4 regions of the Venatoribacter cucullus genome follow, and region 1 is predicted to be linked to each of the others. Evidence: predicted binding sites of a transcription regulator. Region 1 holds the regulator's gene; each other region holds the start of a gene.
What was found. Region 1 encodes FNR, which switches genes on or off when oxygen is low (the NO sensors DNR and NnrR bind a similar motif). Its sites were predicted from a motif close to TTGATNTANATCAA; they were not measured.
Positions count from the first base shown of each region.

Region 2: petA (ubiquinol-cytochrome c reductase iron-sulfur subunit) is a predicted target of FNR. The motif match lies at 1,889-1,902, and genes of this name have one in related genera.
Region 3: clpB (ATP-dependent chaperone ClpB) is a predicted target of FNR. The motif match lies at 1,286-1,299, and genes of this name have one in related genera.
Region 4: GJQ55_RS05915 (ferredoxin reductase family protein) is a predicted target of FNR. The motif match lies at 1,144-1,157, and genes of this name have one in related genera.

Region 1 is NZ_CP046056.1:1,628,310-1,631,785, forward strand. It holds gene GJQ55_RS07675 (heavy metal translocating P-type ATPase) at 1-614, shown strand, start outside; gene ccoS (cbb3-type cytochrome oxidase assembly protein CcoS) at 617-823, shown strand; gene GJQ55_RS07685 (sulfite exporter TauE/SafE family protein) at 816-1,478, shown strand; gene fnr (fumarate/nitrate reduction transcriptional regulator Fnr) at 1,551-2,318, shown strand; gene ttcA (tRNA 2-thiocytidine(32) synthetase TtcA) at 2,400-3,251, shown strand; gene GJQ55_RS07700 (hypothetical protein) at 3,277-3,476, opposite strand, start outside.
Region 2 is NZ_CP046056.1:2,391,365-2,394,840, forward strand. It holds gene GJQ55_RS11360 (cytochrome b) at 1-1,113, opposite strand, end outside; gene petA (ubiquinol-cytochrome c reductase iron-sulfur subunit) at 1,113-1,709, opposite strand; gene rpsI (30S ribosomal protein S9) at 1,936-2,328, opposite strand; gene rplM (50S ribosomal protein L13) at 2,333-2,764, opposite strand; gene GJQ55_RS11380 (hypothetical protein) at 2,886-3,197, opposite strand; gene GJQ55_RS11385 (peptide chain release factor 3) at 3,269-3,476, opposite strand, start outside.
Region 3 is NZ_CP046056.1:1,801,448-1,804,923, reverse strand. It holds gene GJQ55_RS08645 (LysR family transcriptional regulator) at 1-198, opposite strand, end outside; gene GJQ55_RS08640 (DMT family transporter) at 321-1,202, opposite strand; gene clpB (ATP-dependent chaperone ClpB) at 1,407-3,476, shown strand, end outside.
Region 4 is NZ_CP046056.1:1,243,734-1,247,209, forward strand. It holds gene GJQ55_RS05905 (DUF748 domain-containing protein) at 1-353, shown strand, start outside; gene GJQ55_RS05910 (hypothetical protein) at 449-1,069, shown strand; gene GJQ55_RS05915 (ferredoxin reductase family protein) at 1,237-2,568, shown strand; gene GJQ55_RS05920 (OsmC domain/YcaO domain-containing protein) at 2,623-3,476, shown strand, end outside.

The DNA of each region.
Region 1 (3,476 bases):
CCGCCGGCCAATGGTTACTGCTGGCCAGCGACCAGCAACCGCTGGGCTGGATTCAGCTGAACGACAGCCTGCGCCGCAGCGCCTTCACCGTGGTGAAAGGATTGCAGCAGCGCGGCATCGCTGTTTCGCTGCTGACCGGTGACCCGGGTGAATCCGGCCCCCGCGTTGCCGCCGAACTGGGCATCAGCGATGTTCGCGCCGGCATGACCCCGTCCGACAAACTGGCGGCTGTTAACACCTGGCAACAAGCCGGTGAAAAAGTAATGATGGTCGGCGATGGTATTAACGATGTACCGGTACTGGCGGGCGCCGATTTATCGCTGGCGGTCAACGAAGCCAGCGACCTGGCCAAAACCAATGCCGATACCCTGCTGACCAACGGCCAGCTGGAAGTATTACTGCAAAGTCTGGATACGGGCCGTAAAACCCGGCGTATTATTACCCAGAACCATGCCTGGGCCATCGGCTACAACCTGCTGGCATTGCCGGCTGCCGCGTCCGGGCTGGTAGAACCCTGGCAAGCTGCCATCGGGATGTCGTTAAGTTCGGTATTGGTGGTTGCCAATGCCATGCGTCTGTTATGGCTGCAGGCCATTCCGACCAAGGAGCATTAAATATGGACTTACTCTGGGCCATGGTGCCGCTGTCTTTTGTACTGCTCAGTATCGCCATCTGGGTCTTTTTCTGGGCCGTACGCCACGGTCAGTTCGATGATATGGACTCGCCGGCGCACCGTATTCTGTTCGATGACGATGAACACGCCCCCCAAAAACCCGATGCCGCCGCAGACACCGCCAACGAGCCACCAAAATCCCATGATTGAGCCGCTGTCGTTAGTAACTGCCCTGTTGCTGGGATTATTCGGTTCCAGCCATTGCCTGGTGATGTGCGGCGGTATTGCGGCGGCCATTGGCAGCCGGGCCGGCGAACGCCAGCTGCAAACACTGTTGCTGTTTAACGGCGGCCGTTTGCTCAGCTACACCCTGCTCGGTTTGCTGGTGGGCAGCGCCGGCTTATGGCTGGGCAGCCTGCACGACAGCCTGATGCTGGTGCTGCGCAGCATCGCCGCCGTCATGCTGATTCTGATGGGCTTGTATGTGGCACGCTGGTGGATGGTGCTGACCCGTTTTGAACAGCTGGGCAAACCGGTGTGGAATGCCCTGCAACCCATCACCCGCCGTTTTATCAGTTCTGCCCGGCCGCTCGACCAGCTGCGGCTGGGCATGCTGTGGGGGTTACTGCCCTGCGGCCTGATTTACAGCACCCTGGCCTGGGTTGCTGCGAACGGCTCACCGGCCATGGGCGCGGCGGCCATGCTGGCCTTTGGTATTGGCACCTTGCCAGCCCTGTTTGCCAGCACCTTAGCCGGCAGTGTGCTGGCGCCCTGGCTGAACCGCCCGGCAGTACGCCAGCTAGCAGCGCTGTTACTGATAGTCTTTGGTCTATGGACCGGGGCTGCCGTCTGGTTTCATTCTTGACATAGTGCAAGATAGTGCCGAACATACCCGCAGCCTTTTTTCCGCACCGCCGGATACCGATTGGACGACGCTATGAAACCTACTTCTGCTGTTCAAAGTCCGCTGCGTGGTACCCAACCACACTGCCAAACCTGCTCCCTGAATGCTTTGTGCCTGCCGCTGTCACTGAATGACTCTGACATGGAACGGCTGGATGACATTATTCGTCGTGGCCGCCCGATTCAGAAAGGTCAGTTATTGTTCCAGCAGGGTGAAACCTTCCAGTCCGTCTTTGCAGTGCGCACCGGTGCGCTGAAAACCTACACCCTGGCCAGCAATGGCGAAGAACAGATTACCGGTTTTCACCTGGCCTCCGAGCTGGTTGGCCTGTCCGGTTACGACAATGGCAGCTACCCGTTAACCGCCAAAGCACTGGAAACCACCACCGTGTGTGAAATTCCGCTGCCGCAGCTGGATACCCTGGCCGATGACCTGCCCGATCTGCGCAAACAATTAATGCGTACTATGGGTACCGAAATCCGCCACGACCAGAACATGATGCTGCTGCTCAGCAAAAAGAACGCGGAAGAGCGCGTAGCCTCCTTCCTGCTGGATATTTCCCAGCGTTATGCTCGTCGCGGTTTTTCTGCCAACCACTTCCGTCTGCCGATGTCGCGCGTCGATATCAGCAACTATCTGGGCCTGGCGGTGGAAACCATCAGCCGGGTGTTCACCCGCTTCCAGAAAAATGGCCTGATCGAAACCCAGGGCAAGGAAGTGATTCTGCAGGATCTGGATATGCTGCGGGAAATGGCTGGCCTGAACCCGGAAGCCGAATGCAAAGCGCACAGCGCTGAATAAACGGCCCTGACTCTTCTGCGGCGAAGGTTCCTTCGCCGCTCTTGTTCTGCTATAAAGCGGGCGCAATTCAGGGGGCCCGCCATGATCGAATCCATCACCGAACGCAAACAACAGCTCGAATTCAACAAACTGCAGAAACGCCTGCGCCGCAACGTCGGTAAAGCCATCGACGATTACCGTATGATCGAAGACGGTGACAAGGTCATGGTGTGTCTGTCGGGCGGTAAAGACTCCTACACCATGCTGGATATTCTGCTCAGCCTGCAGAAAAGCGCGCCCATTCACTTCGATATTGTGGCGGTGAATATGGACCAGAAACAGCCGGGTTTTCCTGAGCATATTCTGCCGGAATACCTGAGCACCCTGGGCATCGAATACCATATTGTCGAAAAAGACACCTACAGTGTGGTGAAGGAAATTATTCCGGAAGGCAAAACCACCTGCGGCCTGTGCTCGCGCCTGCGCCGTGGCACCCTGTACGGTTTTGCCGAAACCATTGGCGCCAATAAAATCGCCCTCGGCCACCACCGCGACGACATTATTGAAACCCTGTTTCTGAATATGTTTTATGGCGGCAAACTGAAAGCCATGCCGCCTAAGCTGTTAAGCGATGACCAGAAGCATGTGTTGATCCGCCCGCTGGCTTACTGCAAAGAAAGCGATATCGAGCGTTTTTCCGAAGCCAAAGGCTTCCCGATTATTCCCTGCAACCTGTGTGGTTCGCAGGAAAACCTGCAGCGTCAGAACATTAAAAACATGCTGGCGCAGTGGGAGCGTGAGCAGCCCGGCCGCAGTGAAAACATTTTTGCTGCTGTGTGCAATGTGGCACCGTCGCAACTGGGCGACCGCGAACTGTTTGATTTTGTCACCCTGCAGGATAAACAGGACAAGGGCCATCTGTTTACCCGTCTGGATGTGGTACAGATCGATTAATTAAGCAATCGGTTTAAACGGGCGATTACAGATCGCCCGGTAATTTTTCAATCACCATCAGCCGATATTCCCCCGGCCCTTTCAGACGCAGCTGCAGCTGATAGCGCCGCTCACTGTCCACATCTTCGGCGACCATATTCAACTCGCAATGATCCGGGTGTAACTGCGCCTGTGGCGGCTGTAAGCGCACCCTGTACAGCTGATCCAGCTCGTCAATAACACGGG
Region 2 (3,476 bases), 760 kb from region 1:
AATGTCGGTTGCCGGCTGAGTACCCAACCAGGTCAGCAGAACGAAAGCTGCTGCGAAAATCGGGATCAGAGTACGGCTGATCCAGCCCTTGTAGCGCCAGCTCTTCACCGGGCTGCGGTCCAGCCAGGGCAGTACGAACAGAATGGCAATCGCAGCGCCCATGGCAATAACGCCCAGCAGCTTATCCGGTACCGCACGCAGAATCGCGTAGAACGCACCGAAGTACCATACCGGCGCAATGTGGTCCGGAGTCTTCAGGCCGTTGGCCGGCTCGAAGTTCGGGTATTCCAGCATAAAGCCGTTACCTTCCGGGAAGAAGAACATCACGGTAGAGAACACCATCAGGAATACCACGATACCGACCATGTCATGCACGGTGTAGTAAGGGTGGAACGGAACGCCATCCAGCGGCTTGCCGTTTTCATCTTTCAGGGCTTTGATATCCACGCCATCCGGGTTGTTGGAACCCACTTCATGCAGCGCCAGCAGGTGCAGAACCACCAGCATCACAATCACCAGCGGTACGGCAACCACGTGCAGGGCGAAGAAACGGTTCAGCGTAGCGCCAGAGATCAGGAAGTCACCACGGATCCACTCAGTCAGAGCATCACCAATACCAAAGGGAATAACGGAGAACAGGGAAATAATTACCTGCGCACCCCAGTAAGACATCTGACCCCAGGGCAGTACATAACCCATAAAGGCTTCAGCCATCAGCGCCAGGTAGATCAGCATACCGAAGATCCAGATCAGCTCACGCGGCTTCTGATAAGAGCCGTACATCAGCGCCCGCATCATGTGCAGGTAGACGGCAATAAAGAAGAAGGTGGCACCGGTAGAGTGCATATAACGGAGCAGCCAGCCCCATTCCACATCACGCATGATGTATTCAACGGAAGCGAAAGCACCTTCGGCACTGGGCACGAAGTTCATGGTCAGCCAGATACCAGTAAGGATCTGGTTAACCAGCATCAGCATCGACAGTACGCCGAAGAAATACCAGAAGTTGAAGTTTTTCGGCGCATAGTACTTGGACATATGCTTTTCGTAGGTCTGAGTAACCGGCAGACGATCGTCAATCCAGCCCATCAGAGTGTTTTGCTGCTTGCTCATCAGGCATTCTCCTCGTCTACGCCGACTACTACGACGTTATCGGATTCATAAGAATACGGCGGAATAACCAGGTTATCAGCGGCCGGAGAGCCATTGAAAACACGGCCGGACAGGTCAAACTTGGAACCGTGACAGGGGCAGTACCAGCCACCTTTCCAGTTGGCATCGAAGGCTTCCGGCTTAACTTCCGGGAAGTATTTCGGTGCGCACCCCAGGTGCGTACAGACACCCAGCACCACAATCAGCTCCGGATCACGGGAGCGATGCAGGTTATCGGCATACGCCGGCTGCTGAGCTTTGTTGGTGTTGAGCGGATCTTTCAGATCGCCATTCAGAGACTCCAGCAAACCGAGAGTCTCAGGGGTACGGCGGGTAACATAAACCGGCTTACCACGCCATTCGGCTACCAGCATGGCACCCGGTTCGATTTTACTGATATCCACTTTCGCCGGAGCACCTGCTGCCTTAGCCTTCTCACTGGGTAACCAGGATTTTACGAAGGGTACTGCGACGAAGCCTGCACCGACAGCACCGAGGGCAGCGGTCGTGCCCAATAGCAGAGTGCGCCGACCCTTATTCACGCCGTCTTGACTCATTACCATCATCTCCCATCAAAGAAATTCTTGCGCAGCTCGCTGGCCAAAAGCTTTTGTATCGTTTTAAAACAGACCATGCGCAGCATGCAGAGCGGCGCACATAGTAAAGAAATTAGCCGAATGAGACAACCGGAAAACCCATAGCGAATGGGGTATTAGAGGCATAAAAAAAACGCCCATTGACCTAGGACAATGGGCGTCTTTATAAGCGGCTTCTGCCAGCGTATTAACGCTTGGAGAATTGTGGCTTCTTACGTGCTTTACGCAGACCCACTTTCTTACGCTCAACTTCACGGGCATCACGGGTTACATAACCAGCGGCGCGCAGAGTCGGACGCAGAGTTTCATCGTACTGCATCAGTGCACGGGTAATACCGTGACGGATTGCACCGGCCTGACCGTTGCCGCCGCCGCCGTTAACGTTTACATAAACGTCAAATTTGGCCAGGCTTTCAGTCAGTTCCAGCGGCTGACGAACTACCATGCGGGCAGTTTCACGGCCGAAGTACACATCCAGAGGACGATTGTTAATTACGATGCTGCCAGTACCCGGACGCAGGAAAACACGTGCAGTAGAAGTCTTGCGACGGCCGGTACCATAGTATTGAGTGACTGCCATGATCTTATCCCAGTTTCAGTTCTTGCGGTTGCTGAGCAGTATGCGGATGCTCGCTACCGGCATAAACTTTCATTTTCTTGAACATGTCACGACCCAGCGGGTTTTTCGGGAGCATGCCCTTAACAGCCAGTTCAATAACTTGTTCCGGCTTGTGGTCAATCAGCTTCTCGAAAGAGATGGACTTCAGACCACCCGGATAACCGGTGTGGCGATGGTACATCTTATCAGTCGACTTATTGCCGGTGACCTGGATTTTTTCTGCATTGATAATGACGATGTAATCGCCGGTATCAACGTGAGGAGTGTATTCTGGCTTGTGCTTGCCTCTCAGACGGCGAGCAACCTCAGTGGCCAGGCGACCCAGCGTCTGCTCAGCTGCATCAACAACAAACCACTCACGTTTTACGGTTTCGGGTTTCGCGCTGTAAGTTTTCATCAAATTCTCGCCTTTAAGGGCAGGTTGATTCGTAAAGAGGGCGGCATTCTATAGGAAGGAATCACGCAGCGCAAGCAATCTGCCGCACAGAATTCCAGCAGCCGGAACCGGCGCCCTGGTCTCAGTAATGTTCCGGCTCACGGAACTTGACCAGTCCGTAAATCAGGACCAGCAAGGTTACCATAATATCGAGCAAAATCCCCAGCGCCATGGCCGAGGAAGTTTCTTCCTGCTGGTCGTAACCGAGCGACTGGCCGGTATAAAAGAAACCGGCACTGACCAGAAACGCCACCAGAATACAGGCAATCAGGTAGTAGCCTTTGGCATCATCGAGCGTCAGCCGTTCTTCCAGCACCTGCATCTGCAACAGATAATAAGCGGTATACGCCAGTGAGCCGGCCAGCAACATGCCAATCACAAAAAACACAATCATGTTATTTCCCTTTCAGTAACAATCCGACAATCCTAGCCCAACCGGGGCAGGCTTCAAGCCGGCACAGTGTCTCAGTGCTCCCGGGTGGCGCTGAACTGAACATCCGGCCAGCGCTCCTGGGTCAGGCTCAGGTTAACCCGGGTCGGCGCGATATAGGTCAGGTGACCGCCGCCATCAATGGCCAGGTTTTCTGCCGCCTTGCGTTTAAAGTCTTCCAGCATTTTATGATCGTTACAGTACACCCAGCGGGCGGTGTGTACCGATACCGGCTCATAAATA
Region 3 (3,476 bases), 170 kb from region 1:
GTAGAACATCTGCCCGGCTTCGGTGGGGCTGACTGAGCGGGTGGTGCGGTTCAGCAGGCGCACGCCCAGACGTTCTTCCAGACCGGATATCTGCTTGCTGACGGCAGAAGGGGTTACCCCCAGGGCGTCGGCGGCGGAGGTGAAGTTGCGCGAGCGCACAACCGAGACAAAGGTTTGCAGGGAATCGATGCGGGACATATTAGTGATTCATACGCGGTAATCCATGATGTTTGCCAGTATATTTAATTTTTTGGCAAGAATAATCCGCTAATTGCCCACTATTAGACTTAAATCTAACAAGACTCTGATGACCGCGCGGCTCAGCTGACCACTTTCCGCTTACTCTTGCCGCCCCGCAGATTCACCAGCCCGGCCGCTACAATCAGTGCCGCGCCGGCCCAGGTGGTCCAGAGCGGAATCTCATCCCAGAACCACCAGCCCATCAGGGCGCCGTAAATCACCGCACTGTATACATACACGCCGATTTTGCCGGTCGGTGCCATCCGGTACGCCTTGGTTAAGGCCAGCTGACCGGCGCTGGCGATCATGCCCAACAGCGCCAGCCAGCCCCAGATTTCTACTGGTACCGGGCGCCAGTCAAGGAGTGCGGCGGGCAGCGACACAGTGGCGGAAATAACCCCAAAGTAAAACACAATGCGCTGGCTGGATTCGGTCGATGACATACTGCGGATGGTCACTTTGGCGGCAGCGGCCAGTACCGCGCCAAGCAGGCCGATTAATACCGCATGCAGGGGCCAGCCGGCGCCTTCGCTGCTGCCTTGCGGCAACAGAATCACCGCCACGCCGCCAAAGCCGATCAGCAGCGCCAGCCAGCTGTAACGCCCGGCTGGCTCTTTCAGCCACCACAGCGCCAGCAGCGGCATAAATAAAGGGGCTGAGAGTTTGACCAGAAAAGCTTCGGTTAATGGCATATGAGCCAGGGCCCAGAAATAGCAGTACATAGCACTGACGCCGACCAGGCTGCGGGTAAGATGGCCGGTGAAGTGTTGGGTTTTCAGCTGCGCCAGCCCGGTATGCAGCAGCAGCGGGAACAACGCAATCAGGCCGGCAATATTACGGAAAAACACGATCTGGCCGGTGCTGAGGTCATCCGACAGATGCCGCACCATGGCGGCCATAATGGCCAGCAGGGCCTCGCCCAGCAGTAAGAACAGCGCGCCCTGACGTATTTGCTGTGTCACTCTTTAAACCGCCTGTACTGCCACTATATTGAAAAGCGCGCATTATACGCGGGTGTCAGCCTGCTGCACGGAAAGCTCTGTGGTTGTTCTGTATCAGGGTTGTTGAGGTGGTGGCGCGGTAAATTATTCATAACGGGTGCTTGAAAAAAATTAATCTGATCGCACATTGTGGATTAGTTAAATTCAACATAAGAGGAATGTCCTATGCGAATGGACCGACTGACCACCAGTCTGCAGAACGCTCTGGCCGAGAGTCAGAGTCTGGCTCTGGGGCAGGATCATAATCAGATAGATACCGTGCATGTGTTGCTGGCGTTATTCGAGCAGACCAGCAGCACGGTCAAAGACGTGGTGCGCCGTTGTGGTGCCAATGTCGCCGAACTGGAAAAAGCGCTGCGCAAAGCCATGGGCGATCAGCCGCGGGTGAGTAATCCCGATGGCAATATTCAGATAGCGCAGGAACTGGGGCGGCTGCTGAATCTGGCCGACAAAGAGGCCCAGAAGCGTGGCGATCAGTATGTCTCCAGCGAACTCTTTCTGCTGGTGGCGCTGGATGACAAAGGCGCCACCGGTAAGGTGCTGGCGGCCGCTGGCCTGAACAAAGACAAGCTGGAACAAGCCATTAAAGACCTGCGCGGGGGCGAAGCTGTGAAAGATGCCAATGCGGAAGACAACCGTCAGTCGCTGGATAAATACTGCATCGATTTAACCGAGCGCGCCGAAGCCGGCAAACTGGATCCGGTGATTGGTCGTGATGATGAAATCCGCCGCACCATTCAGGTATTGCAGCGCCGTACCAAAAATAACCCGGTGCTGATTGGTCAGCCCGGGGTGGGTAAAACGGCCGTGGTGGAAGGGCTGGCGCAGCGCATTATTAATGGCGAAGTACCGGAAAATCTGAAACACAAACGCGTATTGTCACTGGATATGGGCGCACTGCTGGCGGGCGCCAAGTACCGTGGCGAGTTTGAAGAACGCCTTAAATCCGTGCTGAAAGATGTGTCCAAAGCCGAGGGCAACATTATTCTGTTTATCGACGAGCTGCACACCATGGTCGGTGCCGGCAAAAGCGATGGCGCGATGGATGCCGGCAATATGCTGAAACCGGCGCTGGCGCGTGGTGAATTGCACTGTGTCGGTGCCACGACGCTGGACGAATACCGCGAATTTATTGAAAAAGACGCCGCCCTGGAGCGTCGCTTCCAGAAAGTACAGGTCGATGAACCGAGTGTGGAAGATACCATTGCCATTCTGCGTGGCCTGAAAGAACGCTACGAAGTACACCACGGGGTACAGATTACCGACAGCGCCATTATTGCTGCCGCTAAACTGTCGCAGCGATATATCAGCGATCGTCGCCTGCCGGACAAAGCCATTGATCTGGTGGATGAAGCGGCGTCGGTAATCCGCATGGAAATTGATTCCAAACCGCAGGAAATGGACAAACTCGAACGCCGGCTGATTCAGCTGAAAATCGAGCGTGAGGCCCTGCGTAAAGAAAAAGACGAAGCGGCGAAAAAACGCCTCAGCGATCTGAACGAAGAGATCAACAAAGCCGGCCATGCTTACGTAGAGCTGGAAGAGGTGTGGAAGAAAGAAAAAGCCCTGCTGGAAGGCGCCAGTAAATCGAAAGAATTACTGGAGCAGGCCAAGCTGGAAATGGAAACCGCGCGCCGTGCCGGCGACCTGCAGAAAATGTCCGAACTGCAGTACGGCCGTATTCCGGAGCTGGAAAAGCAACTGGCCGCCGCAGCTGAAGCCGAAACCAGTGGCAAGCAGGAATTTACCCTGCTGCGCAACAAAGTGACGGAAGATGAAATTGCCGAAGTGGTGTCCAAATGGACCGGCGTGCCAGTCACCAAAATGCTGGAAGGCGAGCGCGACAAACTGCTGAAAATGGAAGACGTGCTGCATCAGTATGTGGTGGGGCAGGATCAGGCCATTAAAGCCGTGGCCAACGCTGTGCGCCGTTCCCGCGCCGGCTTGTCTGACCCGAATCGTCCGAACGGCTCGTTTCTGTTTTTAGGCCCGACCGGGGTCGGTAAAACCGAGCTGTGCAAGGCGCTGGCGATGTTCCTGTTCGACAGCAAAGACGCCATGGTGCGGATTGATATGTCGGAGTACATGGAAAAGCATTCGGTGGCCCGTTTAATCGGTGCGCCACCGGGTTACGTTGGCTATGAAGAAGGTGGTCTGCTGACCGAAGCGGTACGTCGTAAGCCCTACTCGGTGATTCTGCTGGATGAGGTGGAAAAAGCGCACCCGGATGTGTTC
Region 4 (3,476 bases), 380 kb from region 1:
ACAGCACCATGCTCAGCATTGCCTCGTACGCCGGCGACTACCTGTTTGCTATCCGGCTCGATTCACTCAGCTTTGCCGACCACAGCAGTGCTATTACCGATGAGCACCAGCAACACCTGCAGAAACTGATTGGGGTTATGCGGGATAAAAAGAACCTGGAAGTGCAGGCTTGTCCTTTTGTGAATGCCGCAGAAGCGGCGGCGCTGGGGGAAAACTGGCCGCAGCTGGCCCGGGCCCGGGGCGATAACCTGAAAGCGGCGGTGGCCGCCCTGGATGCACCACTGGCTGACCGTATTTCCGTGTGCCGGCCACAGCAGGGGAAACGGGCCGAAGTGATGCTGGGTGTGAACTGACTGTTGCAAACCTGACCGGGCCGGTGGGGTGCTGGACACCCGCCAGCCCCTTGCTGATAATGCCCGACTTACTTTAAACCTTGGTGTAACGTTCTATGGAAAAGCCGCAATCCATTATTCTGAAATCCCTCGCTGAATTTTTTCTGTTTGCTGTAATGGCCATTCTGCCGGCCTTGTTGTTGCGGTCCGATCTGGGTGCCGACTCAACCTGGGCCGGTGAATTTGCCGTAACCGAAATTCTGCAGGAAGTTTTATTGTTACTGAGCGCCGGTTTGTTCTGGTTGCTGGCGGTCAAAAAACCGGAAATCCGCGGGTTTGTGGTGTTGGTGGCCGGCTTTTTTACGGTCATGCTGATCCGTGAAATGGATGCTTTCCTGGATGATATCCGCCATGGTTTCTGGGTATATCCGGCCCTGTTGGTAGCCGTTGCCAGTATTGCCTGGGCCACCGTATTTAACCGTGCCACCATCGCTCAGCCGATGGCCGTGTTTTTTAATACCAAAGCGTATTTTCTGATGGCGATTGGCCTGGTAACCCTGCTGTTTTTCAGCCGTACTATTGGCAGCGGTAAAATGCTGTGGAGTGGTATGTTGGGTGATGCCTATTCCAATGATTTCAAAAATGCGCTGCAGGAAGGTATCGAACTGTACGGCTATATTCTTATCGGTTACAGCGCGGTGCTGTACAGCAAATTACAGCTGAGCCGCAGCCGCTGAGTAATGGCCGGTGCCGGTGGGTGGCAGAAATGTTCACCATCCACCGGGGCCGGTGCGGTATTTTTTCCCTTCTCTTGATCCGGGTCAGATCCCGGTAATCAGCGCCTTTTCTGATTGCCTGTTCAGGCATAGAGTACAGCCCTGCTGTTTTATCCGGAGGGCGGTGTATGGCCCATATCAAACGCGTTTTTCTGTTCCTTTCTGTGTTCTTCACGGTGCTGTGGTTACTGGCGGATACCTTATGGCCGCAACCGCTGACCTATTTTTCTTTCCGTAGCGTGTTTGTGCAGTTCAGCGGCTGGCTCGCCATGGCGGCCATGAGCCTGGCCATGCTGCTGGCGCTGCGGCCGCGCTGGCTGGAAGCGCCGCTGCACGGGCTGGATAAAATGTACCGGCTGCATAAGTGGCTGGGCATCAGCGCGCTGGTGCTGGGGTTGCTGCACTGGTGGTGGGCCAAAGGCACCAAGTGGATGGTGGGCTGGGGCTGGCTGGTTAAACCGCCACGGTCGGGGGCGGCGCCGGAATATACCGGGCTGGAAGCCTGGCTGCGTACTCAGCGTGGGCTGGCCGAAACCCTGGGCGAGTGGACCTTTTACATAGCGCTGGTGCTGCTGGTGCTGGCATTAGTCAAAGCCTTTCCTTATCGCTTATTCCGTAAAACCCATAAATTGCTGGCGCTGGTGTATCTGGTGCTGGTGTATCACAGCCTGGTGCTGTTTAAAGCAGAATACTGGGCGCAGCCGTTGGGCTGGGCGATGGCGGCGCTGTTGCTGGTGGGCACCGTGGCCGCCGTACTGGTGCTGACCGGCCAGGTGGGGCACAGCCGTAAGGTCGCCGGCACCATCTGCAGCCTGCATGCCTACCCGGGTGTGCAGGTGGTGGAGGGCTGCATTCAGTTACAGCCGGGCTGGCCGGGACATAAGCCGGGGCAATTTGTCTTTGTCACTTCCAGCCGCTCGGAAGGCGCGCACCCTTATACCATCGCTTCGGCCTGGGACCCGCAGCAGCAACAATTAACCTTTGTGATCAAGGCGCTGGGGGACTGGACCGGGCAGCTGCAGGATTATCTGCACGAAGGCTTGCCGGTGCAGGTGGAAGGGCCCTATGGCTGCTTTGATTTTAACGACCAGCAACCCCGCCAGATCTGGATTGGTGCTGGTATTGGCATTACGCCTTTTATTGCCAAGATGAAACACCGGCTCAGCCACCCGTCTACCCAGGTGATTGATCTGTTTCATGTGACGGCGGAACGGGATGATGAGGCGCTGCAACGGTTGCGTGCCGATGCCGCTGCCGCCGGGGTGAACCTGCATATCCGTCTCAGCCGCGAAGAGGGCCGGCTGACGGCTGAACAGATCCGCGCGGCGGTACCCGAGTGGCAACAGGCCAGCGTCTGGTTCTGCGGGCCGGCGGCGTTTGGCCAGACCTTGCAGCAGGATTTCCACCGCCATGGGCTGGCCGGTGGCCGTTTTCATCAGGAGTTGTTTAATATGCGCTGAAAAACCGGATAATAGCCGGCCATTCTTTTCGCCCGCTTATTCTGGTATTCCCGCATGGAAATTAAGGTTAATTTTCTCGACAACCTCCGGCTTGAAGCGAAGTTTGACGACTTCACCGTGATTGCCGACCAGCCCATCCGCTACAAAGGGGATGGGTCGGCGCCCGGTCCGTTTGATTACTTCCTCGCTTCATCGGCGCTCTGTGCGGCTTACTTTGTGAAGCTGTATTGCCAGACTCGCGATATTCCCACTGAGAATATCCGTCTGTCGCAAAACAACATCGTTGACCCGGAAAACCGCTACAACCAGATTTTTAAAATTCAGGTTGAGTTACCCGCGGATATTTCAGAAAAAGACCGCATTGGTATTCTGCGCTCCATTGACCGCTGCACCGTTAAAAAAGTAGTGCAGACCGGGCCCGAATTTGTCATTGAAGTGGTCGATAACCTTGATGCCGATGCCCAGGCGTTATTGCTGGCACCGCAGGCGCAGGGCGAAGGCACCCGCATCGAAGGCAAAGACCTGCCGCTGGAACAAACCATTGCCAATATGTCGGCCATTCTGGCCGGGCTGGGCATGAAAATTGAGATCGCTTCATGGCGCAATATTGTGCCCAATGTGTGGTCGCTGCATATCCGCGATGCCCATTCGCAGATGTGTTTTACCAACGGCAAAGGCTCCAGCAAAGAAAGCGCGCTGGCCTCGGCGCTGGGCGAATTTATTGAACGTCTGAACTGCAATTTCTTTTATAACGACCAGTTCTGGGGCGAAGAGATCGCCAATGCCGATTATGTGCATTACCCGGAAGAACGCTGGTTTCAGCCCGGCCCTAACGATGAACTGCCGGCGGACATTCTGGATGACTATTGTCTGGACATTTATAACCCGGACGGTGAGCTGCGCGGTTC